Regions from separate parts of the Microbacterium sp. SA156 genome, predicted to be linked through region 3. Evidence: riboswitches for the same ligand, from Rfam matches in the RefSeq annotation. Region 3 holds a riboswitch; each other region holds the start of a gene.

Region 1 (7,545 bases), on a different contig from region 3:
CCGCCGCCAGCTCGTCGACGCCGTCGAGGGCTACGAGGTGGGCATGCCGTGGCAGGCCGCCGCCCGGATCGGCCCTCTCATCGGCCCCGCTGAGGGCAAGCTCCGCCGAGCCCTCACCGAGCTCGAGCCCGGTCAGACGTGGGTCCGCGAGCCGAAGCAGCTCGACGACTCCGGCGCCCTGTGGACGCCCGGCATCCGCGACGGGGTGCAGCCCGGCAGCGAGTTCCACCTCACGGAGTACTTCGGCCCGGTGCTGGGCATCATGACGGCCGAGACCCTCGACGAGGCGATCGACCTCGTGCGCGCCGTCGACTACGGCCTCACGTCGGGGCTGCACGCCCTCGACGAGGACGAGATCGCCCGGTGGCTCTCGCGCATCGACGTCGGCAACGCCTACGTGAACCGCGGCACGACCGGCGCGATCGTCGAGCGCCAGCCGTTCGGCGGCTGGAAGAAGTCGGCGGTCGGCGCCGGGACGAAGGCCGGCGGCCCCAGCTACCTCTTCGGGCTCGGCACCTGGACGGATGCGCCCGTCGCGACGGCGAGCAGGGCGGATGGCGCGGCACGGCGCGCGGTCGAGGCGCTCGGCGCCGCGGATGGCGCGGAGTGGCTCGAGAGGGCACTCGCGACCGACGTCGTCGCGTTCGCAGAGGAGTTCGGCGTCGCGCGGGATGTGCAGGGCCTCCGGCTCGAGCAGAACGTGCTCCGGTACGCGCCGGTTCCCGTGACGATCCGCTTCGACGGACGCCCGCCGACGGAGCTCGTGCGCGTTGCGGCCGCGGGGCTGCGTGTCGGCGCCGAGCTCGTCGTGAGCACGCCGACCGCTCTTCCCGAGCGGGTCGCGACGTGGCTGACGGACGCGGGCGTCGAAGTGGCGTTCGAGGATGCGGAGGCGTGGGCGGCTCGCGCGGCGCGCCTCGCCCAGACGGGCGGGCGCATCCGCCTCCTCGGCGGTGCGCTCGCCGACGTCGTGGCGGCGACGGACGGCGCCCCCAACGTCGCGGTGTACGACGGTCCCGTGACGTCGGCCGGCCGCGTGGAGATGCTGCCGTTCCTGCACGAGCAGGCGGTGTCGATCACCGCGCACCGGTTCGGCAACGAGCGGCGGTACGTCGTTCCCGGTCTCGCCGACGCCTGATCAGAGGGCGGGCCGCTCCCTCCCGGGGCGGTCCGCCTCTGTCACCCCGTCCGTCCGCGCCTCGCCCGATCTGCATGTCGCCCGCCCCGCAGGTCGCCCGCTCTGGATGCCGCCCGATCTGCATGTCTCACTCCCGGCGGGATAGGGAGGCCGAATCCCGCGCTGAGTGAGACATGCTCGGCCGGCCTCCCGTGTCGAGCGAGACATGCTCGGTCGGCTTCCCGCGCCGAGCGAGACATGCTTGGTCGGCTTCGGTCGGTCGGGTCAGTCGAGGCCGAGCAGCGACAGCGGGTGCGTGAGCCTCCACCAGAAGGAGGGCGGGGGCACGTCGTCGGTGAGGGTGAGCGCGACGCTCGTGTCGTCCATACCGCCCTGCACGGCCAGCGTGCCGACCTCGTCGCCGGCTTCGGCTCCGAGCTCGACCTCGTACGACGGATCGGTGGATGGCGCGACGCCCTGCCACGAGATCACCTGGGCCTCGTCGGCGGTCACGATCGTGCTCTGCGCGCCCCACTCGGTCCTGACGTGCGCGACGGGCACCTCGGCGGCGACCGCGGTCGTGAGCTGCATGCCCTCCTCGAGCTGCGCGAGGAGCTCGCGGCTCACGATCGCGCGGCTGTCGTCGTCGGGCTGGCCGACGACCGCGGCGTAGAGGGTCACGCTCGTCTGGCCGATCGTGACCTCCTTCGCGGACAGGAGGTTCCAGTACTGCGTGCCCGTCGACCACAGCGAGCCGGTCTTCAGGCCGACCACGCCCTCGTCCCCGATGAGCGGGTTCGAGTTCTCGACGAGCCCCGCTCCCGGGAGCACGACGGAGTCCTCGGCCATGATGCTCGCGAGGACCGGATCCTCGAGCGCGATCTCGGCGAGACGGATGAGCGAGCGCGCGTCGGCGGTGTTCGCCGGGTCGATGCCGCTCGGGTCGGCGACCGTGATGCCCGTGAGCTCGTGCTGCGCGAGCCAGGCCTGCGCGTCGGCGAGCCAGGCCTCCTGCGTGCCCCACAACTCGAGGACGAGCCGGTCGACGTAGTTGTTCGCCGACCCGAGCATGACGCCCTGGAGCATCTCGTGCAGCGTGAGCGTGCCGCCCACGGGGACATCGAGCGACGACTCATCGGCCGTGAGATAGGCCCAGTACTCGTCGCTGTCGGCCTGCGTGAAGGCGTAGGACGGCCCATCCTGACCCAGCTCGAGGCCCTCGCGCTCGATGATCATGAGCGCGGTGATGATCTTCGTGATGCTCGCCATCGGCAGCGCCTCGTCGCTCGAGGCGATCGGGCCGCCGGGGCCGCCCTCCGCAGCGAGGGCGGCGATGCCGTCCTCCGGCCAGGTGACGGGGAACTCCTCGCCGATCGGCGTCTCGACGGTGAGATCCGAGATGGTGGGGGCGACGTTCGTGAGCGGCCACACCGCGCAGGACGCGACGTAGCCGAGAGCGAGCACGCCGAGAGTGACGGTCGGCCCGAGCCAGAACCGGCGGCGGGTGCGCGGCGGAAGGAGCGACGGTTCGACGGGCACGAGGCGGCTCGTGGGAAGCGCGCCGGCCGTGCGCGAGGCGGCGACGGCGTCGGGGTCGACCCAGCCGAGCGCCGTGAGCGCCGCAGCGGCGTCCTGCGACGGCGCGGTCTCCGCCGCAGGGATGTCGTCGATTGCCACCCGCATACGGTACCCGCTGCTCCTGCGAAGACGGGAAGCGGCTCGTGGGATGCGAGTAGAATCAGCCCACATCACACGGGAGTCCGCCGAGCCGGACTGAGAGGACGCGAGCCGCGCGTCGACCGTCGAACCTGATCCGGGTCATGCCGGCGAAGGAAGGAGAACGAATGTCCACGTCCGTTTCCGCAGGACAGACCGCGACCGGCCGCCGCTTCACGTGGCGGGTCGTCGACATCGTCGTCGCGAGCGTGATCGGCGTCGCGTGCGCGGTCGTGTTCCTCGTCTGGAACATCGCCTACGAGCTGCCGAGCACGCTGCTCAGCCCGCTCCTGCCCGGGCTCGGCGGCCTCGTCGCCGGCCCGTGGCTCATCGCGGGCGTGATCGGCGGACTCGTCGTCCGCAAGCCGGGCGCCGCGCTCTACACCGAGCTGCTCGCCGCCGTGATCTCGGCGCTCGTCGGCAACCAGTGGGGTCCGCTCACGATCGTCTCGGGCCTCGTGCAGGGCCTCGGCGCCGAGATCGTCCTCGCGATCTTCCTGTACCGCGCCTTCGGCCCCGTCGTCGCGACGCTCGCGGGCGCTGCGGCGGGCCTCGCCTGCGGCATCAACGACATCGTCAACTGGTACGCGGGGGCCGACGCGGCCTTCACGGCCATCTACATCGCGTCGACGACGCTGTCGGGCGCCGTCATCGCCGGCCTCGGCGGCTGGGCGATCGTGCGCGCACTCGCGGCGACCGGAGCGCTCAGCCGCTTCGCCGCGGGGCGCGACGTCGCGCGACGCGTCTGACGTGACGGCCGCGGAGACCCGCCCCTGCGGCATCCTCGCCGAGGGGTGGGGATGGCGGTACGGCACGCGCCTGGCATGGGCGGCCCAGGACGTCACGCTGTCGATCCGGCCGGGGGAGCGCGTGCTGCTCCTCGGAGCGAGCGGATCGGGCAAGTCGACTGTGCTGCAGGCGCTCGCCGGCGTGCTCGGCGGGGAGGACGAGGGAGAGCAGGCGGGCCGTCTTCTCGTCGACGGCGCGCCGCCGGAGGCCGCACGCGGACGGACCGGGCTCGTGCAGCAGGATCCCGACGCACAGGCCGTGCTCGCGCGCGTCGGGGACGACGTCGCGTTCGGGTGCGAGAACCTCGGCGTCCCGCACGACGAGATCTGGTCGCGCGTGCGGGAGGCGCTCGCGATCGTCGGCCTCGACGTGCCGCTCGACCGCTCGACGTCCGCCCTGTCGGGCGGGCAGAAGCAGCGCCTCGCCCTCGCCGGTGCGCTCGCCATGCGCCCCGGGCTCCTGCTGCTCGACGAGCCGACCGCGAACCTCGATCCCGAGGGTGTCGTCGAGGTGCGCGACGCGGTGTCGCGCGTCGTCGCGCACACGGGCGCCACGCTCGTCGTCGTCGAGCACCGGGTCGACGTGTGGCTTCCCGTCGTCGATCGCGTGATCGTCCTCGGCGGCGGGCAGCAGGGCGTCGTCGCGGACGGGACGCCCGAGGTCGTCCTCGCCCGACGTGGCGCCGAGCTCGCGTCGGGCGGCGTGTGGGTGCCGGGCATCCCGCCGCGTCGCCCCGGCCCGCCGCGCCACGCGCCGGGCGCTCCTCTCCTCGCTGCGGAAGCGCTGCAGGTGGGGCGCCTGCGCGACACGGCCGTCGCCGGCCCCGTGGACCTGGAGGTGCGCCCCGGCGAGGTGCTCGGCATCACCGGCCGCAACGGCGCGGGGAAGTCGACCCTCGCGCGCACGCTCGCAGGGCTCCTGCCGCCGGTCGACGGCCGAGTGGCGGCGGCACCCGAACTCGCGGCAGGCGCAGGCCCCGCGCCCATCCGATGGCGCTCGCGCGAGCTCCTCACCCGGATCGGCACCGTGCTGCAGTCGCCCGATCACCAGCTCCTCGCGAACACGGTGCGCGCCGAGCTCGAGGTGGGCATGCGCGCGCTCCGAGTGCCCGACGCGGAGATCTCGGCGCGCGGGGAGGAGCTCCTCGCCGCGCTGCGCCTCGCCCACCTCGCGGACGCCAACCCCCATACCCTCTCGGGCGGCGAGAAGCGCCGCCTCACGGTCGCGGCCATGCTCGCGACCCGGCCGCGCGTCTGCGTCCTCGACGAGCCGACGTTCGGCCAGGACGCGACGACGTGGGCCGAGCTCGTCGACATCATCGCGCGGCTGCGCGACGGAGCAGACGCCGCTCCGTCGGCGGTCGTCGCCGTGACGCACGACGCCGACGTCCTCGCGGCCCTCGACGCGCGCGTCCACCGCCTCGACGGAGCGGGGGTGCTCGGATGATCCCAGCGCCGCCCATCCCTCGGGGCCCGCTCGCGCACGTGAACCCGGTCGCGAAGCTCGGCGCCGCGCTCCTCATCGCGTTCCCGCTCATCCTCACGATCGACGTCGTCTCGGCGGCGGTCGCGCTCCTCCTCGAGATCCCGCTGCTCCTCGCCGCCGGCGTCGACGCGCGCACGTTCTGGCGCCGCACCGCGCCCGTCTGGATCGCGGCGCCGCTCGCCGCCGTGACGATCGCGCTGTACGGCGAGCCCAGCGGCACCGTCCACTTCGAGTGGCTGCTCGTGCGCGTGAGCGACGGATCGCTCGCCCTCGCCGCCGCGACGTGCCTGCGCATCCTCGCGCTCGCGCTGCCCGGCGTCGTCCTCTTCGCGACCGTCGATCCGACCGATCTCGCGGATGGTCTCGCGCAGCGCGTGCGGCTCCCGGCGCGGTTCGTGCTCGGCGCGCTCGGCGGCATGCGCCTGGTCGGGCTCCTCTTCGACGACTGGCGCGAGCTCGAGCTCGCCCGTCGTGCGCGCGGCGTCGCCGATACCGGCCGCGTGCGCCGCGTCCTCGGGATGGCCTTCGCCCTCGTCGTCCTCGCCCTGCGTCGCGGGGCGACCCTCGCGACCTCGATGGAGGCGCGCGGCTTCGGGAGCGACCGCGCCCGGACGTGGGCGCGCCGCTCGCCCTGGGGCGCGCGCGAGTGGATGCTCCTCGCGATCGGCCTCGGCATCTCGCTCACCGCGGTCGCCGTCGCGGTCGCGACGGGCGCGTGGAACTTCATCCTCGGCCCGAGCTGAGCCCGGTGTCCTCGCGGGCGGGCATAATCGGACGCGGCTCGACAACCCACGACGCGGAGGCGGACATGGAGCACAGGACACTCGGACGAACCGGACGCGACGTCTCTGTCGTCGGACTCGGCACGTGGCAGCTCGGCGCCGACTGGGGCGACGTGTCGGAGGCCGACGCGCTCGGCGTGCTCGCGGCGGCGACGGAGGGCGGCGTGACGTTCTTCGACACCGCCGACGTCTACGGCGACGGCCGCAGCGAGCAGATCATCGGCCGCTTCCTCGACGAGCGCGGTCTGCGCGACGACATCGCGGTCGCGACGAAGATGGGCCGTCGCGTCGATCAGGTGCCCGAGAACTACACGCTCGAGAACTTCCGGGCGTGGACCGACCGGTCGCGCGCCAACCTCGGCGTCGACACTCTCGATCTCGTCCAGCTGCACTGCCCGCCGTCGTCGGTGTACGCCGACGACGCGGTCTTCGACGCGCTCGACGTGCTCGTGGACGAGGGGGCGATCGCCCACTACGGCGTGAGCGTCGAGACCGTCGCGGAGGCGCTCGCGGCGATCGCGCGGCCGAACGTCGCGACCGTGCAGATCATCGTGAACGCCTTCCGCCTCAAGCCGCTCGACGAGGTGCTCCCCGCGGCGCAGGAGGCCGGGGTCGGGATCATCGCCCGGGTGCCGCTCGCGTCGGGTCTCCTGTCAGGGCGGTACGACGAGACGACCTCGTTCGCGGCGAACGACCACCGCACATATAACCGCTCGGGCGAGGCCTTCGACGTGGGCGAGACCTTCTCCGGCGTCGACTACGCGACCGGCGTCCAGGCCGCGCGCGAGTTCAGCGCGCTCGTCGCCGAGCAGGCACCCGAGGGCGTGTCGCCCGCGCAGGCGGCGATCGCGTGGCTCTGGCAGCAGCCCGGCGTGAGCAGCGTCATCCCCGGCGCCCGCTCGATCGCCCAGGCGCGGAGCAACGCAGCCGCGGGCTCCGTCTCCCCGCTCGGCGAGGCGTTCGAGGCCGGCGTGCGCCGGATCTACGACGCCCACCTGCGCGAGGCCATCCACCCGCGCTGGTGAGGCGGCGCGGGCTCAGCCCGCGATGACCGTCGCGATCGCGTTCCAGGCCTGGTACACCCCGAGCACGATGAAGAGCACGGCCGTGATGCCGAGCGCGACGTTGTGGTGCCAGCGGTTGCGGAACTCCGTCGGCACGCGATCGGTGTTGAGGATGGGCAGGAGCGTGATCGCGAGGAAGGGCATGAAGAGCGCGCCGAGGAATCCGTAGAGCAGCACGAGGAAGATCGGCTGGTCGAGGAACAGCATGAGCATGGGCGGGAACGTCAGCCACAGCACGTAGACGCGGAACCACTTGCCGTGTCCGCGGGAGTCGGCGTGATCGGAGCCCTTGCCGGTGATGTTGCCCATGAAGTCGGCGAACATGAGCGAGACGCCGTTCCAGACGCCGAGCAGCGACGAGAAGCCCGCGGCCCAGAAGCCGACGAGGAACCACACGCCGATGAACTCGCCGTAGCGCTCGCGCAGGACGGCGTCGAGCTCGAGAAGGCCCTGGTCGCCGGATGCCAGCGCCACGCCCGCCGCCTGCACGACCTCGACCCCGACGATGAGCATCGAGATCACGAAGATGCCGGTCACGACATACGCGACCGTGTTGTCGATGCGCATGACGCGGAGGAAGCGGGGCTGGTCC
Region 2 (7,545 bases), on a different contig from region 3:
GCCAGTCCGCCACCGCAGCGACGATCTCCGCCGTGCCGAGCATGCCGATCTTGACGGCGTCGATGCGGATGTCGGCCACGAGCGCGTCGAGCTGCTCGCGCAGGAACGACGCGGGCGGCGCGTGCACGCCCGACACGCCGTGCGTGCTCTGGGCGGTGAGCGCTGTGATCGCGGCCATGCCGTAACCGCCGCACGCGGCGATCGACTTGAGGTCGGCCTGGATGCCCGCCCCTCCCGACGGGTCGGAGCCGGCGATCGCGAGGATGTTCGGCACGGCGGTCATGCGACGACCTCGGCGTCCGCCCACTCGAACCGCAGCGCGGCCGCCGCCGCGGCGGGGAACTCCGCCGAGCAGATGGCGCGGACGACCGCGATCCCGGCGGCGCCCGCGCGCCGCGCGTCGCGTGCGTCGCCCGGGCCGACGCCGCCGATCGCGACGCACGGGAACTCGTGCGCGAGCTCGGCGAAGGCCGCGAATCCGGTCCATCCGATCGGGGTCGGATGGTCCTTCTTCGTCGGGGTGGCGCGCACCGCGCCCACGCCCAGGTAGTCGACCGTGCCGGTGGGGAGGCGCCGCAGCGCCTCGAGCTGGCGCGGCAGGCTCGCGCTCAGGCCGATGATCGCGTCGTCGCCCACGAGGCCGCGCACGCGATCGGCCGGCAGGTCGGTCTGCCCGATGTGGACGCCGTCGACGGACGCTCCCGCGGCCTTCGCGGCCAGGTACACGTCGACGCGGTCGTTCACGAGCAGCGTCGCACGGCCGCGCGTGTGCGCGGCAGCGGACTCGACGAGGGCGAGGAGATCTGCGGCGGACAGGTCCTTGCCGCGGATCTGCACGGTCGATGCCCCTCCGTCGACCGCCTGGGCGACGACGTCGACGAGCGAGCGGCCGGTGATCGTCGCGGCGTCCGCGACGAGGTAGAGGGAGAGGTCGAGAGGTCGCGCGGTCATGCCGGCACCTCCTTCGCGAAGCGCTCGGGCGCGGACACGTCGACCGCATCGACCCCCGCGAGCGCGTCGAGGAACGCCACCGCGAACGAGCCGGGGCCCGTCGCGACGGCCGCCGCGCGCTCGGAGGCGGCCGCGTAGACGGCATGCGCCGCGATCGTGCCCGCGAACGCGGCATCCGGGCCATCCGCCGCCGCGACGCAGGCGGCCACGACCGCTCCGAGCGAGCAGCCGCCTCCCGTCATGCGGGTGAGGAGCGCGCTCCCGCCCGCGATGCGCTCCGTGCGCGCGCCGTCGGTGACCGCGTCGACCGCGCCCGACACCGCGACGACCGCGCCCGTGCGCTCGGCGAGCGCGCGGGCGGCGTCGAGCGCCGCATCGACCTCGTCGGCCGCATCGACCCCGCGCCCGCCCGAGCCGGCGCCCGCGAGCGCGAGCACCTCCGAGGCGTTGCCGRGGATCACGGTCGGCCGGTGCGCGAGCAGGTCGCGCGCGACGCCGGTGCGCAGGCCGAGGGCGCCCACGCCCACGGGGTCGAGGACCCACGGCGTGCCGGACGCGCGTGCCGCGGCGACCGCGGCGGTCATCGCCGCGCGCTGCTCGGCGGTCGGCGTCCCGAGGTTGACCAGGAGCGCCGACGCGAACGCCGCGCACTCCCCGGCCTCCTCGGGGATGTCGGCCATCACGGGCGCCGCGCCCACCGCGAGCAGCGCGTTGGCCGTGACGTTCACGACCACGGCGTTGGTGATGCACTGAACGAGCGGCGCGGTCTCGCGCAGTCTCGACAGCACGGCCCCGGGGCCATCGGATACCGACAGGTGCGCGTCACTCATCAGCGACATCCCTCCGCTCGTCCTAACGAGATCAGGTGCATACGGGTGTGATCTCAGTCCCGGATGGGGACACCCCGTGTCACTGCGAGCGAGCATAGCGGGTCCGCGATGGCCCGCGCGCCGGGTCGCCTACGCTCGAAGGGTGACCTCCCCTTCCGCGACCGAGAGCGCCGGCATCCGCGTCGCCGTCTCGACCGTGATCTTCTCGCTGCGCTCGCGACCCGGGGCCGACGCGCTCATGATCCCGCTCGTGCGCCGCACGCGGGAGCCGTTCGAGGGCGCGTGGGCGCTCCCGGGCGGATGGCTCGACGAGCGGGAGGGGCTCGACGACGCCGCCGCCCGCACGCTCGCCGAGACGACCGCGCTCAGCCCGAGCTACCTCGAGCAGCTCTACGCCTTCGGCGACGTCGACCGCTCCCCCACGCGCGTCGTGTCGGTCGTCTACTGGGCGCTCCTCCGCTCCGACCTCGTGGATGCGCAGCGCGCCGCGGAGGACGCGCCGGAGAACGTCGAGTGGTTCGACGTGGACGACCTGCCGGCGCTCGCCTTCGATCACAACCGGATCGTCGACTACGCCGTGTGGCGGCTGCGCAACAAGGTCGGCTACAGCCGGATCGCGCACGGCCTCCTGCCCGACGAGTTCACGCTGACCGAGCTGCGGGAGGTCTACGAGGCCGTGCTCGGGCGGCGCCTCGACCCGTCGAACTTCCGCCGCCTCCTCGAGGGCTCCGAGGCGCTCCTCCCGACCGAGTCGTTCCGCACCGGCAAGCATCGCCCGGCGCGCCTGTACCGCTACAACTCTGAGGTCGAGCTCGCCGATCGCGGACCGCTCGGACCGGCCTGAGGAGCCCCGCTCGCCTTTGTGGTCAACCTGACTTAAAGTGGTGTCGACGACTTAGAGTCGAATCGACACGAACAGGGGTCCCCATGGCCGCGACCAGCATCACCCTCACCGCCCGCGACGCGAGCGTCGACCACGAGATCCAGGCGATCGTCTCGGGCGGCGCCGCGGGCTCGACGTGCTCGACCGACCTCGCCGCGGGGCCCTGGAGCTTCGACGCCGTCGCCGGGTACGGCCCCGGCGCCTCGATGGGCGACGTGATCCCGACCGACGCCCCACGGCAGGGCGAGCTCCCCCGCGCCTACCGCGAGGCCCCGGAAGCCGAGCTGCACGATCGCATCCGGGCGGCGAAGGCGGCGCTCGGCGACCGCGTCGTGGTCCTCGGCCACTTCTACCAGCGCGACGAGGTTGTGCAGCACGCCGACTACGTGGGCGACTCGTTCCAGCTCGCGGGCGCGGCGAAGGCGCACCCCGAGGCCGAGGCGATCGTCTTCTGCGGCGTGCACTTCATGGCCGAGACCGCCGACATGCTCTCCCGCCCGGAGCAGTCCGTCATCCTGCCGAACCTCGCCGCGGGCTGCTCGATGGCCGACATGGCCGACATCGACCAGGTCGAGGAGTGCTGGGAGCAGCTCGCGGACGTGTACGGCCCGCTCGACGTGCCGGACGCGGACGGCCGCGTGCCGGTCGTCCCGGTGACCTACATGAACTCCTCCGCGGCGATCAAGGGCTTCGTGGGCCGCAACGGCGGCATCGTGTGCACGTCGTCCAACGCGCGCACCGTGCTCGAGTGGGCGTTCGCCCGCGGGCGCCGCGTGCTCTTCTTCCCCGACCAGCACCTCGGGCGCAACACGGCCAAGGCGATGGGCGTGCCGCTCGAGCGCATGCCGCTGTGGAACCCTCGCGCGCCGTACGGCGGGTCGTCCGAGGAGACGCTGCGCGACGCCGAGGTCATCCTCTGGCACGGCTTCTGCTCCGTGCACCGCCGCTTCACGGTCGACCAGATCGAGACCGCGCGCGCCGAGCATCCGGGCGTGCGCGTCATCGTGCATCCGGAGTGCCCCATGCCCGTCGTCGACGCCGCCGACGAGGCAGGATCGACCGACTACATCCGCAAGGCGATTGAGGCGGCGACCGAGCCGACCACGTTCGCGATCGGCACCGAGATCAACCTCGTGCGCCGGCTCGCCGCCGAGCACCCGCAGCACACGATCTTCTGCCTCGACCCCGTCGTGTGCCCCTGCTCGACGATGTACCGCATCCACCCCGGCTACCTCGCGTGGGTGCTCGAGGAGCTCGTCGCGCGGCGCGTGGTCAACCGGATCGGCGTCGACGACGCGGTGGCGGACCCGGCGCGCGTCGCGCTCGAGCGGATGCTCGCGGCCAAGCCCCTGTCGACGGGAGGCGCGCGCGCATGACCGGGGTCATCGTCGTCGGAAGCGGCGTCGCCGGCCTCGCGACGGCGCTGCACCTCGCGCGCGGCGGCGCGGATGTGCAGCTGGTCACGAAGGCGGGGATGGCCGACGGCAGCACGCGGCACGCGCAGGGCGGCATCGCGGCCGCGCTCTTCCCCGATGACAGCGTCGAGAGCCACGCGGCCGACACGCTCGCCGCGGGCGCCGGCCTGTGCGACCCCGCCGCGGTCGACGTGCTCGTGACGGAGGGGCCGGCACGCGTGCGCGAGCTCATGGACCTCGGCGTCGCGTTCGACCGCGACGCCTCGGGCGCCCTGGCGCGAGGACTCGAGGCCGCGCACGCGCATCCGCGCATCCTCCACGCGGGCGGAGACGCGACGGGCCTCGCGATCGAGATCGCGCTCATCGCGGCCGCGCTCGAGGCGGGCGTCCGCCTTCGCGAGCGGACGCTCCTCGCCGACCTCCTCGTGGAGGGCGGACGCGTCGCGGGAGTCGAGCTGCTCGCCGACGGGCGCCGGGAGGCGCTCCGGGCGGATGCCGTCGTGCTCGCGACCGGCGGAGCGGGGCGGCTGTGGGCGCGCACCACCAACCCCGACGTCGTGACCGGCGACGGCATCGCGGCCGCCCTGCGGGCGGGGGCCGCGGTCGTCGATCTCGAGTTCGCGCAGTTCCACCCCACCGTGCTCGCCGAGGGCACGCCGTTCCTCGTCTCCGAGGCGGTGCGCGGTGAGGGCGCCGACCTCATCGATCTCGACGGGCGGCGCTTCGTGCTCGACGACCACCCCGACGGCGAGCTCGCGCCGCGCGATGTCGTCGCGCGATCGATCGCCCGGCGGATGGCGGAGCAGGGCGGGCGCCCCGTGCTCCTGGACGCGACGCGCATCGGCCGTCGGCGACTCGAGGCGCGCTTCCCGACGATCGCGAGGGCGCTCGCAGGGCGCGGGCTCGACTGGGCCGCGCACCCGATCCCCGTCGCGCCGGCCGCCCACTACCTCATGGGCGGGATCGCGACCGACCTCGACGGGCGCACGAGCCTGGCCGGCCTCCTCGCCGTCGGCGAGTGCGCGCGCACGGGCGTGCACGGCGCCAACCGCCTCGCTTCCAACTCCCTTCTCGAGGGCGCGGTCTTCGCCGCGCGCGCGGCCGCGGCCATCCTCGCGGGCGACGTCGATGCGGCGCCCGCGCTCCCCTCCGCGCCCGGCCCGGAGTCGCCGTCGGAGCTCGCCGCCGTCCCGCCCTTCTCGCGCGCCGCCCTGCAGCGGCTCATGTGGGATCACGTGGGGCTCCTCCGCGACGGCGCGGGCCTCGCGCACGCCGTGGCCGTGCTCGCCGCGTGGCAGGACGCCCTCCCCCGTCCGCAGACGCTCTCCGCGCATGAGGACGCGGGGCTCGTGCGCGTGGGCCTCGCCGCGGCGAGCGCCGCCCTCGCCCGGCCGGGCTCGGTGGGGTCGCATTTCCGCACCGACGACGCGTCCGCTCACGCGCGCGAACTCCTCTCAGCGGGTGCCGCATGCTGACGGCGTCGACGATCGAGCGCGCCGTGCGCGCCGCCCTCGAGGAGGACGCGCCGTGGGGAGACCTCACGAGCGAGGCGTTCCTTCCCGCATCCGCTCACGCGCAGGCATCGCTCGTCGCGCGCGAGGACGGCGTGTTCAGCGGCGGCGAGGTCTTCCGGGCAGCGTTCGCCCTCACGGATCGCGCGACCGAGGTCGACCTCCGCGTGGCGGACGGCGCGCCCTTCGCCGCGGGCGACGTGCTCGCGACCGTCGCCGGGCCGGCCCGCGCGGTGCTCACCGCAGAGCGCGTCGGGCTGAACTTCACCCAGCGGATGTCGGGCGTCGCGACGCTCACGGCGCGGTTCGTCGCCGAGGTGGCGGGCACCCGCGCGCGGATCGTCGACACCCGGAAGACGACGCCGGGGCTCCGCGCGTTCGAGCGGCATGCCGTCCGCTGCGGCGGCGGGCACAACCACCGGCACTCGCTGTCAGACGCGGTCATGGCGAAGGACAACCATCTCGCCGTGCTCCAGGCCGGCGGCGCCGACCTGACGACCGCCCTCCGCGCGGGCATCGCGCGTCTGCCGCACACGGCGCATGTCGAGGTCGAGGTCGATCGCATCGACCAGATCGAGCCCGTGCTCGCGGCCGGAGTCGACACGATCATGCTCGACAACTTCTCTCTCGACGACCTCCGTCGCGGCGTCGGGATCGTCGGCGGGCGAGCGATCGTCGAGGCGTCGGGCGGCGTCGACCTCGGGACGGTGCGGGGCATCGCCGAGACGGGCGTCGACGTCATCTCGGTCGGCGCGCTGACGCACTCCGCCCGCGCGCTCGATCTCGGTCTCGACATGCGCGTGAGCTGAGCCGTGCTCTACCTCGACAACGCCGCGACGACGCCCGTGCGGCCCGAGGTGCTCGCGGCCATGGAGCCCCACCTGACGCGCGCATTCGGCAACCCGTCGAGCCACCACACGGTCGGCGAGCGAGCCGCGCGCGCTCTCGAGGACGCCCGCGCCAGGGTCGCGGCCGTGCTCGGGATGCGCCGAGGCGACATCGTCTTCACCTCGGGCGGAACCGAGGCGAACAACCTCGCGGTGAAGGGGATCGCCCTGGGCGCTGCGCCGCGTGCACGGCACGTCGTGACGACGCCGATCGAGCACGAGTCGATCCTCGCCTCGGCCGATTACCTCCGCCGCCTCCACGGGTTCGAGGTGACCCTCCTCCCCGTCGACGCGGACGGCCTCGTCCGGCCGGACGACGTCGCCGCAGCCCTCCGCGACGACACCGCGCTCGTGTCGATCGGGCTCGCCAACAACGAGATCGGCACCGTGCAGGACGCGCGGGGCATCGCCGACGCGCTCGCGGGGCGCCGCGTCCCCCTGCACCTCGACGCCGTGCAGGCGGCGGGATGGCTGCCGCTGGCCGACACGGGCGCCGACGCGATCGCGCTCGCCGGCCACAAGATCGGGGCACCGCCCGGCACCGGCGTCCTCGCCGTGCGCGGACGCATCCCGATCGAGCCGCTCCTCCACGGCGGCGGCCAGCAGCGCGGACGCCGCAGCGGCACCGAGGCGGTCGCGGATGCCGTCGGATTCGCGACGGCGCTCGAGCTCGCCGACGCCGAGCGCGCCGACAGCGCTCGGCGCGTGGCGGCCATCCGCGACGCCTTCATCTCACGGGTGCTCGCGCTCGTGCCCTCGGCGCGCCTCACCGGCCATCCGACCCGGCGCCTCCCCGGCACGGCGAGCTTCACCTTCGCGGGCACGAGCGGCGAGGCCGTGCTGCTCGAGCTCGAGCGCCGCGGCGTCGTGTCGTCGAGCGGGTCGGCCTGCGCCGCGGGAAGCGACGAGCCGTCGCACGTCCTCGTCGCGCTCGGGGTCCTGCCCGAGGAGGCGCAGACCGCGGTCCGCTTCACGCTCGCGCACCGCCACGAGGGCTCGCTCGACGCCGTCGCCGACGCGGTCGCCGCTGCGGTTGCGGCGGTCTGACCCCGGTGTCCCCGTGCGCCG
Region 3 (7,545 bases):
GCGAGCGGCGCCCACGCGGCGGCGAACTCGAGGCCGAACGCGCCGCGCACCGTGTCCGCGCCCGAGAGAGGAGCGAAGCAGATCGCGATGGACCAGATGAGCAGGCGGAAGAGCCCCATGACGATCACGCCGAAGACCGTCGCGATCGCGAGGTTGGCGATCGCCCGCCACATGCGCGGGTCGACCGCCTGACGCAGGAGCGTGCGGAGCCAGCCGCCGAAGCCGGGGCCGACGCGGGGGCGCCATGCGAGCGCGGGCAGGCCGAAGCCGTACAGCCCGTCGACACGCGCGGTCTCGAGCCAGGCGACGGCGAAGAGGACGTAGACGAAGGCGACGAGCAGCAGGAGCCCGAAGCCGAGGAGCGGGAGGGTGCCGAGGCCGAAGCCGAGCAGCCCGAAGAGAGCGGTGAACGCGAAGGCGCCCAGGAAGCCGAGCGCCGCGAGATGGGCGATCGCCCCGGCCACCCGGAGCGGGCGCGACGTCCTCGCGGTCGAAGCGGAGGCGAGCTGTGTGGTCATGCCTCCAAGCTAGGGCGGCCCTCGCGCGGGCGCCCCAGAGTCAGCCGGAGACGTTCTTTCGGGTTTTCCCGAATCGCGTCACGGCGCCGCGGCGCACGTCGGCGCCGGGGCCTGCTCGAGCGCGTGCCACGCCGAGATCCCGCCCGCGAGCGAGCGGAGCGGATGAGCGCGCCACTCCGGGCGCCCGCGGAGCACCTCGGCCGCGCGGCGCGACCGCACCCCGAGGGCGCAGTGCACGACGACCTCGCGCCGCTCGACGAGCGCACGCCGCACGGCTTCGGGCGGCTCCTCCCCCGCCTCGATCTCGTCGAGCGTCCAGCGGACGGCATGCGGGATGGCCCCGGGCTCGGATGGCGCGCGCACGTCCACGACGAGAGGCGCGGCGCCCCCGGCCAGGGCATCGCGGAGCTCGGCGGCCGAGACGATCGGCACCGCGCCATCCGCCGTGCCATCCGCTGGGGCCTGCGCCGCGCCATCCGCCGGGGCTTCCGCCGGGCCATCCGCCGCGAACGCCACCTCGCGCCATCCGGCGCCGAGTGCGTCCACGACGACGACGCGGCCGAGGAGGGGGCGTCCTGCTCCCGTGATGAGCTTGATCGCCTCGGCCGCCATCTGGGCGCCGACGAGCGCGCACAGCGGGCCGAACACGCCCGCCGTCGCGCAGTCGAGCGCCGCTCCCGGCGCATCCGGGTAGAGGTCGCGGTAGCGCGTGCCGCGCTCGGCCCAGACGACCCCGACCTGGCCCTCCCACCGGAGGACCGACCCCCAGACGAGGGGAAGGCCGAGCGCCGCCGCCGTGTCGTCGACGAGGTACCGCGTGGCGAAGTTGTCCGAGCCGTCGACGACGAGGTCGTAGTCCGCGAGAACGCCGGCCGCGCTCCGCGCATCCAGACGCAGGGCGTGGGCGCGCACCTCGATCCCGGGGTTCCGCGCCGCGATGGCGTCGCGTGCGGATGCCGTCTTCGGTCGTCCGATGTCCGCGACCCGGTGGATCACCTGGCGCTGCAGGTTGCCGAGCTCGACGGCGTCGTCGTCGACCACGCCGAGCACGCCCACCCCCGCCGCGGCGAGCGCCAGCAGCACGGGCGAGCCGAGGCCGCCCGCGCCCACGACGAGCACGCGCGCCGCACGGAGGCGGCGCTGCGCGGCATCGCCCATGCCGGGCAGGATGAGCTGCCGGCCGTACCGCTCCCGCTCCTCGTCGGAGAGCGCCGGACCGGGTGCCACGAGCGCCGTCACAGGACCGCCATCCCCTCGGTCTCCGACGATGCGCGGGCGTGCCGCCGTCGGGGGATGCGCCCCGCGTGCGCGGCGAGGTGGCCCGCCTCGACCGCATGGCGGAACGCGGCGGCCATCCGCACGGGGTCGTGCGCGCGGGTCACCGCGGTCGCCAGGAGCACCGCGTCGCAGCCGAGCTCCATCGCGAGCGCCGCCTCCGACGCCGTGCCGAGGCCCGCGTCGAGCACGACGGGAACCGATGCGCGCGACACGATGAGCTCGATGTTGTGGGGGTTGAGGATGCCGAGGCCCGTTCCGATCGGCGCGCCGAGGGGCATGACAGCCGCGACCCCGAGCTGCTCGAGCCGCAGCGCCGTGACGGGGTCGTCGTTCGTGTACGCGAAGACCGTGAAGCCCTCCGCGACGAGCCGCTCCGCGGCGTCGAGCAGCTCGACCGGGTCGGGCAGGAGCGTCGTGTCGTCGGCGACGACCTCGAGCTTGATCCAGCTCGTGCCGAACGCCTCGCGCGCGAGCTCGGCCGTGAGCACCGCGTCGTGCGCCGTGCGGCAGCCCGCGGTGTTGGGGAGGAGGCGGATGCCGCGCTCGCGCAGCAGGGCGTAGAGGCCGCCAGCTCCGCTTCCGTATCGCCGCACGGCGACCGTCGTGAGCTCGGTGCCCGACGCCCGCAGAGCCTCGTCGAGCACCTCGAGGCTCGGCGCACCGCCCGTGCCGACGATGAGCCGCGACGACAGGGCGACGCCGTCGATGACGAGCGGCTCCACGTCAGCCGCCCTGCGCCGCGGTGAGCACCTCGACCCGCGCGCCCGGGCCGAGCCGATGCGACCCCCAGCGGGCGCGCGGCACGAGGACCGCGTCGACCGCGACCGCGACGCCGAGGGGCGCGCCGTCCTCGGCCGTGCCCTCGGGCGTCACCGCGCGGCCCGTGAGCGCCGAGACGACCGTCGACACGGCCGCCCCCTCGGGCAGCCGCAGAGCACTTCCGTTGACATCGATCTCGATCATGCGAGGACTCCTTCACGGTCACGGGGCGCGGCGTCGCGCCCGGGTTGGAGGCGGGTGGGGGCGAACCGCCCAGGGTCGAGCAGGTCGGCCTCGACGCCGCGCGGCGGGGCGACGTCGTCGACGATGCGGCGGCAGAGGTCTGCGATGAGCGGGGCGAGCAGCACGCCGTTGCGATGCGTTCCCGTCGCGACGACGAGGCCCGGGGCGGTCCGCCCGACGAGGGGCAGATGATCGGGGGTCGCCGGACGGGCGCGGGCGGTCGCCTCGACGAAGCGGTACTCGTCGACGAGCGGCATCACCTCGGCCGCATCGCGCAGCAGCGCCGACACGCCCCCCGCGGAGACCGCGTCGTCGGCGTCCTCGCGCTCGGTCGCGCCCACGACGAGTCCGCCGTCGACACGCGGCACGAGGTAGACGGCACGGCCGCGGACGAGGGAGCGGACCGTGTGCGCGAGGCGCGGGAGGCCCGCCGCGTGGAGGCGGAGGATGTCTCCGTGCACCGGGCGCAGCACGCCGGGCGGCGTCGCGCCCAGGTCCGCCGCGCCGAGCGCGTTCGCGATGACCACCTCGGCCGCGGCGATCGCCGTCCCGTCGGAGAGCTCGACACCGTGCACGGCACCGCCCCGCCCGCGCAGCAGGCGCCTCGCCGCGAGCGGACGGAGAGCGGATGGCGCGAGCGCGCCCCGAAGCGCGCGGACGAGGGCACGCGGATCGACGCGATGGTCGCCGTCCGCCGCGTACGCGCACGAGAGTCCCGGCGCGAGCAGGGGCTCGGCGGCCCGCGCTTCTCGGACGCTCCGTCGCTCCGCCTGCACGGCGGGCGCCGCGTCCACGAGCTCGACGATCCGACGGCGGTCGGCGTCGTCGACTCCGACGAGAAGCGTCGGGGCGGCCTCGTACCCGCACGCCGCGGCGCCGCCGGGCAGCGATGCGACGAAGTCGGGGTATGCGGCCGCCGCGGCGCGGTGGAGCGCGACGGCAGCGCGCTCGGTGTGCTGGAGCTCGCCCGCGGGGCTCAGCATTCCGGCCGCGGCATACGTCGCGCCGTCTCCCGGGCGGGGGTCGATGAGTCGCACCGAGCGCCCCGCGCGCGCACACGCGACGGCGATCGCCGTGCCGACGATCCCTGCGCCGACGACGGCGACGTCGACCCTGCTGTCAGCTCCGGACACGGGGCTCGTCGAGGTAGACGGACGCGCCGGCGGCGACGAACTCCTCGGACTTCCGGCGCATGGCCGCGATCGCCTCCTGCTCCTCGGCTCCGCCGAAGCGGTCGCGGATGTCCTGGGAGATCCGCATCGAGCAGAACTTCGGGCCGCACATCGAGCAGAAGTGCGCCGTCTTGGCCGGCTCGGCCGGGAGCGTCTCGTCGTGGAAGGCCTCTGCCGTGTCGGGGTCGAGCGAGAGGGCGAACTGATCGCGCCAGCGGAACTCGAAGCGCGCCTTCGACAGCGCGTCATCCCGCTCCCGCGCCCCCGGATGACCCTTCGCGAGGTCGGCCGCGTGCGCCGCGATCTTGTACGTGATGACGCCCGTCTTCACGTCGTCGCGGTTGGGCAGCCCCAGGTGCTCCTTGGGCGTGACGTAGCAGAGCATCGCGGTGCCCCACCGTGCGATCTCGGTCGCGCCGATCGCCGAGGTGATGTGGTCGTACCCCGGGGCGACGTCGGTGACGAGGGGGCCGAGCGTGTAGAAGGGCGCCCCCGAGCAGAGCTCCTGCTGGCGCTCGACGTTCTCCCGGACCAGGTGCAGCGGCACGTGCCCCGGCCCCTCCACCATGACCTGCACGTCGTGCTCCCACGCCCGGTGCGTGAGCTCCGCGAGCGTGTCGAGCTCGGCGAACTGCGCAGCGTCGTTGGCGTCGGCCGTCGAGCCGGGGCGCAGGCCGTCGCCGAGCGAGAACGCGACGTCGTACTGCGCGAAGATCTCGCACAGCTCGTCGAAGTGCGTGTAGAGGAAGTTCTCGCGATGGTGGGCGAGGCACCAGCCCGCCATGATCGAGCCGCCGCGCGAGACGATGCCCGTCACCCGCTCTGCCGTGAGCGGCACGTAGCGCAGCAGCACGCCCGCGTGGATCGTCATGTAGTCGACGCCCTGCTCGCACTGCTCGATCACGGTGTCGCGGAAGATCTCCCAGGTGAGGCGATGCGCCTGCCCGTCGACCTTCTCGAGCGCCTGGTAGATCGGGACCGTCCCGATCGGCACGGGCGCGTTGCGGATGATCCACTCGCGCGTCGTGTGGATGTCGTCGCCCGTGGAGAGGTCCATGACCGTGTCGGCGCCCCACGTCGTCGCCCACTGGAGCTTCTCGACCTCCTCGGCGATCGAGCTCGTGACGGCCGAGTTCCCGATGTTCGCGTTGATCTTGACGAGGAACGCCCGCCCGATGATCATGGGCTCGCTCTCGGGATGGTTGATGTTGCTCGGGATGATCGCGCGCCCCGCCGCGAGCTCCGAGCGGACGAGCTCGACGTCGCACCCCTCGCGCAGCGCGACGAAGCGCATCTCGGGCGTGATGACGCCCTGCCGCGCGTAGTGCATCTGCGTCACGCGCCGGCCGGGACGTGCGCGGCGCGGGCGGGCGGACTCTCCCCGCCACTCCGCGGAGGCGGCGCCGCGCCGCGCGGCCGCTCGGCCGTCGTCGTGAAGGTCGCGCGGGCGCCCGTCGTACTCCTCGACGTCGCCGCGTGCGGCGATCCAGTCGGCTCTCAGCGGCGGCAGCCCCCGCACCGGGTCGCTGCCCGGACCCGACGTCCGATAGGCCGTGAACGGCTCGTTCCGCTCGCCGTTCGGCGAGTCCGTGAGCGCGATGCGGGTGACCGGCACCCGGATCCCGTGCTCGTCGTCGTGCAGATATGCGAGCGAATGCGTCGCTTCCAGGGTGCGCAAAAGAGCTGCTCCTACTTCCTACGCCGGCATGACCCGAACAGGTTCGACGGTCGCGAGCAGCGTCAGCTCGTTCTCAGCCCCTGCTGGGACTCCCGTGTGGACCGGATCAGAGTAGCAGGGAGCCGCGGTCGCGCAAGTCGGCGGGTCAGAGCGCGTCGAGCAGCTCCCTCAGCCGGGCAGATTCCTCTTCGGGCATGGAGTAGCCGTGCTCGGTCGCGGGGTACTGTCCCGCGCGCACTTCCGCGACATAGCACTGGACACCGGCGATCATGTCGCCCCGCAGCTCCGCGTACCGCTTGACGAAGCGCGCCGCACGACCCCCGTATATGCCGAGAAGGTCATGGAATACGAGCACCTGGCCGTCGGTGGCGGGGCCCGCGCCGATGCCGATCACGGGGACGCTCATCCGAGGCATCAGGGCGTCGGTGACGTCGCTCGGGATCGCCTCGAAGACGATCGCGAAGCACCCGGCCTCCTGCAGCGCGAGTGCGCTCTCGCACACCGCGAGCGCGTCGTCGGCGGTTCGCCCCTGCGCGCGGTATCCGCCGAGGGCGGTCGCCGTCTGCGGCGTGAGGCCGACATGCCCCATGACGGGGATGCCCGCGCGGACGATGGCGCGCGCGCGATCGACCGACGTGCCGCCGCGCTCGATCTTGACCGCATCGCACCCCGTCTCCTTCACGAAGCGCTGCGCGGTCGCGACGGCGGTCTCGTCGGAGGCCTCGTACGAGCCGAAGGGCAGGTCCGCGACGAGCAGAGGGCTCTGCAGACCCCTGCGGACCGCGGCCGTGAGCATGATCATCTCGTCGACGGTGACGGGCACGGTGCTGTCGTATCCGAGCACCGTCATCGCGGCCGAGTCGCCCACGAGCACGACGTCGACGCCTGCCGCCTCGGCCACCTGCGCGCTGGGATGGTCGTAGGCGGTCACCATGGCGATGCGCTCGCCCGCGGCCTTGCGCGCGGCGAGGTCGGCCAGCGCGACGCGCGGGCGGGCCGCCGGCCGCGTGCTCATGCGCGCGCCGTCAGGAGACGGTCGACCGCGTCATCGACCTGGATGATGCCGTTGCCCCGGTCGACGTGCACGACGACGGGCTCGTACGTCTCGAGGTCCTTCTCGTCGTACTCGGCGTAGGAGACGACGATGATCGTGTCGCCCGCGTGCACGAGCCGGGCGGCAGCGCCGTTGACCTGCATGACCCCCGAGCCCCGCTCCCCCGCGATCGTGTACGTCTCGAAGCGCGCCCCGTTGTCGACGTCGAGCACGTGCACCTGCTCGTGCTCGAGGATGTCCGCCGCCTCGAGGAGATCGGGGTCGATCGTGATCGAGCCGACGTAGTTGAGGTCGCTTCCCGTGATGGTGGCGCGATGGATCTTCGACTTGAGCATGATGCGGCGCATCAGGATTCTCCCTTGAGGATGCGGTTGTCGATGAGGCGTGCGGCGCCGACCCTGGCCGCGACCGCGAGCAGCGCGTCCCGATCGACGCGGACGAGAGGACGGAGGTGCTCGGCGTCGCGCAGCTCGAGGTACTCGGGCTCGATGCCGGCCTCCCCGAGGACGGATCGCGCGGCCGCGAGCAGCACCGCGCCATCCCGCTCGCCCCGCGCCGCGAGATCCTCCGCCGCGGTCAGCGCCCGGTTCAGAGCGGTCGCCTGCGCCCGCGCTGCGGCATCGAGGTAGACGTTGCGCGAGCTCATCGCGAGGCCGTCCGGCTCGCGGACGATCGGGCACGCCTCGATCCGCACGGGCAGGTCGAGGTCGCGGACGAGCCGGCGCACGACGAGCACCTGCTGCGCATCCTTCTGTCCGAAGAAGGCGACGTCAGGGGTGACGATCGAGAGCAGCTTGGCGACGACGGTGGCGACGCCGTCGAAGTGGTGCGGGCCGCGGTGCG

Evidence for each region. A riboswitch is a leader RNA that binds a small molecule or an ion and turns the genes downstream of it on or off. The one in region 3 is predicted to bind thiamine pyrophosphate.
Region 1: linked by a shared signal. The riboswitch ahead of ACOWU6_RS13660 (ECF transporter S component) and the one ahead of thiC (phosphomethylpyrimidine synthase ThiC) in region 3 are both predicted to bind thiamine pyrophosphate.
Region 2: linked by a shared signal. The riboswitch ahead of thiM (hydroxyethylthiazole kinase) and the one ahead of thiC (phosphomethylpyrimidine synthase ThiC) in region 3 are both predicted to bind thiamine pyrophosphate.

The regions. Positions count from the first base shown of each region.
Region 1 covers NZ_JBAKGU010000015.1:7,000-14,544, forward strand. The annotation lists gene ACOWU6_RS13650 (bifunctional proline dehydrogenase/L-glutamate gamma-semialdehyde dehydrogenase) at 1-1,138, shown strand, start outside; gene ACOWU6_RS13655 (D-alanyl-D-alanine carboxypeptidase family protein) at 1,403-2,794, opposite strand; TPP riboswitch at 2,860-2,970, shown strand; gene ACOWU6_RS13660 (ECF transporter S component) at 2,962-3,582, shown strand; gene ACOWU6_RS13665 (ABC transporter ATP-binding protein) at 3,584-5,068, shown strand; gene ACOWU6_RS13670 (energy-coupling factor transporter transmembrane component T family protein) at 5,065-5,850, shown strand; gene ACOWU6_RS13675 (aldo/keto reductase) at 5,916-6,914, shown strand; gene ACOWU6_RS13680 (Nramp family divalent metal transporter) at 6,927-7,545, opposite strand, start outside.
Region 2 covers NZ_JBAKGU010000001.1:393,828-401,372, reverse strand. The annotation lists gene thiD (bifunctional hydroxymethylpyrimidine kinase/phosphomethylpyrimidine kinase) at 1-283, opposite strand, end outside; gene thiE (thiamine phosphate synthase) at 280-951, opposite strand; gene thiM (hydroxyethylthiazole kinase) at 948-1,781, opposite strand; TPP riboswitch at 1,773-1,868, opposite strand; gene ACOWU6_RS01720 (NUDIX hydrolase) at 1,924-2,625, shown strand; gene nadA (quinolinate synthase NadA) at 2,709-4,040, shown strand; gene nadB (L-aspartate oxidase) at 4,037-5,554, shown strand; gene nadC (carboxylating nicotinate-nucleotide diphosphorylase) at 5,548-6,399, shown strand; gene ACOWU6_RS01700 (cysteine desulfurase family protein) at 6,403-7,524, shown strand.
Region 3 covers NZ_JBAKGU010000003.1:184,347-191,891, reverse strand. The annotation lists gene ACOWU6_RS04470 (sensor histidine kinase) at 1-518, opposite strand, end outside; gene ACOWU6_RS04465 (ThiF family adenylyltransferase) at 597-1,757, opposite strand; gene ACOWU6_RS04460 (thiazole synthase) at 1,754-2,518, opposite strand; gene thiS (sulfur carrier protein ThiS) at 2,520-2,759, opposite strand; gene ACOWU6_RS04450 (FAD-dependent oxidoreductase) at 2,756-3,931, opposite strand; gene thiC (phosphomethylpyrimidine synthase ThiC) at 3,918-5,648, opposite strand; TPP riboswitch at 5,647-5,754, opposite strand; gene panB (3-methyl-2-oxobutanoate hydroxymethyltransferase) at 5,794-6,663, opposite strand; gene panD (aspartate 1-decarboxylase) at 6,660-7,049, opposite strand; gene panC (pantoate--beta-alanine ligase) at 7,049-7,545, opposite strand, start outside.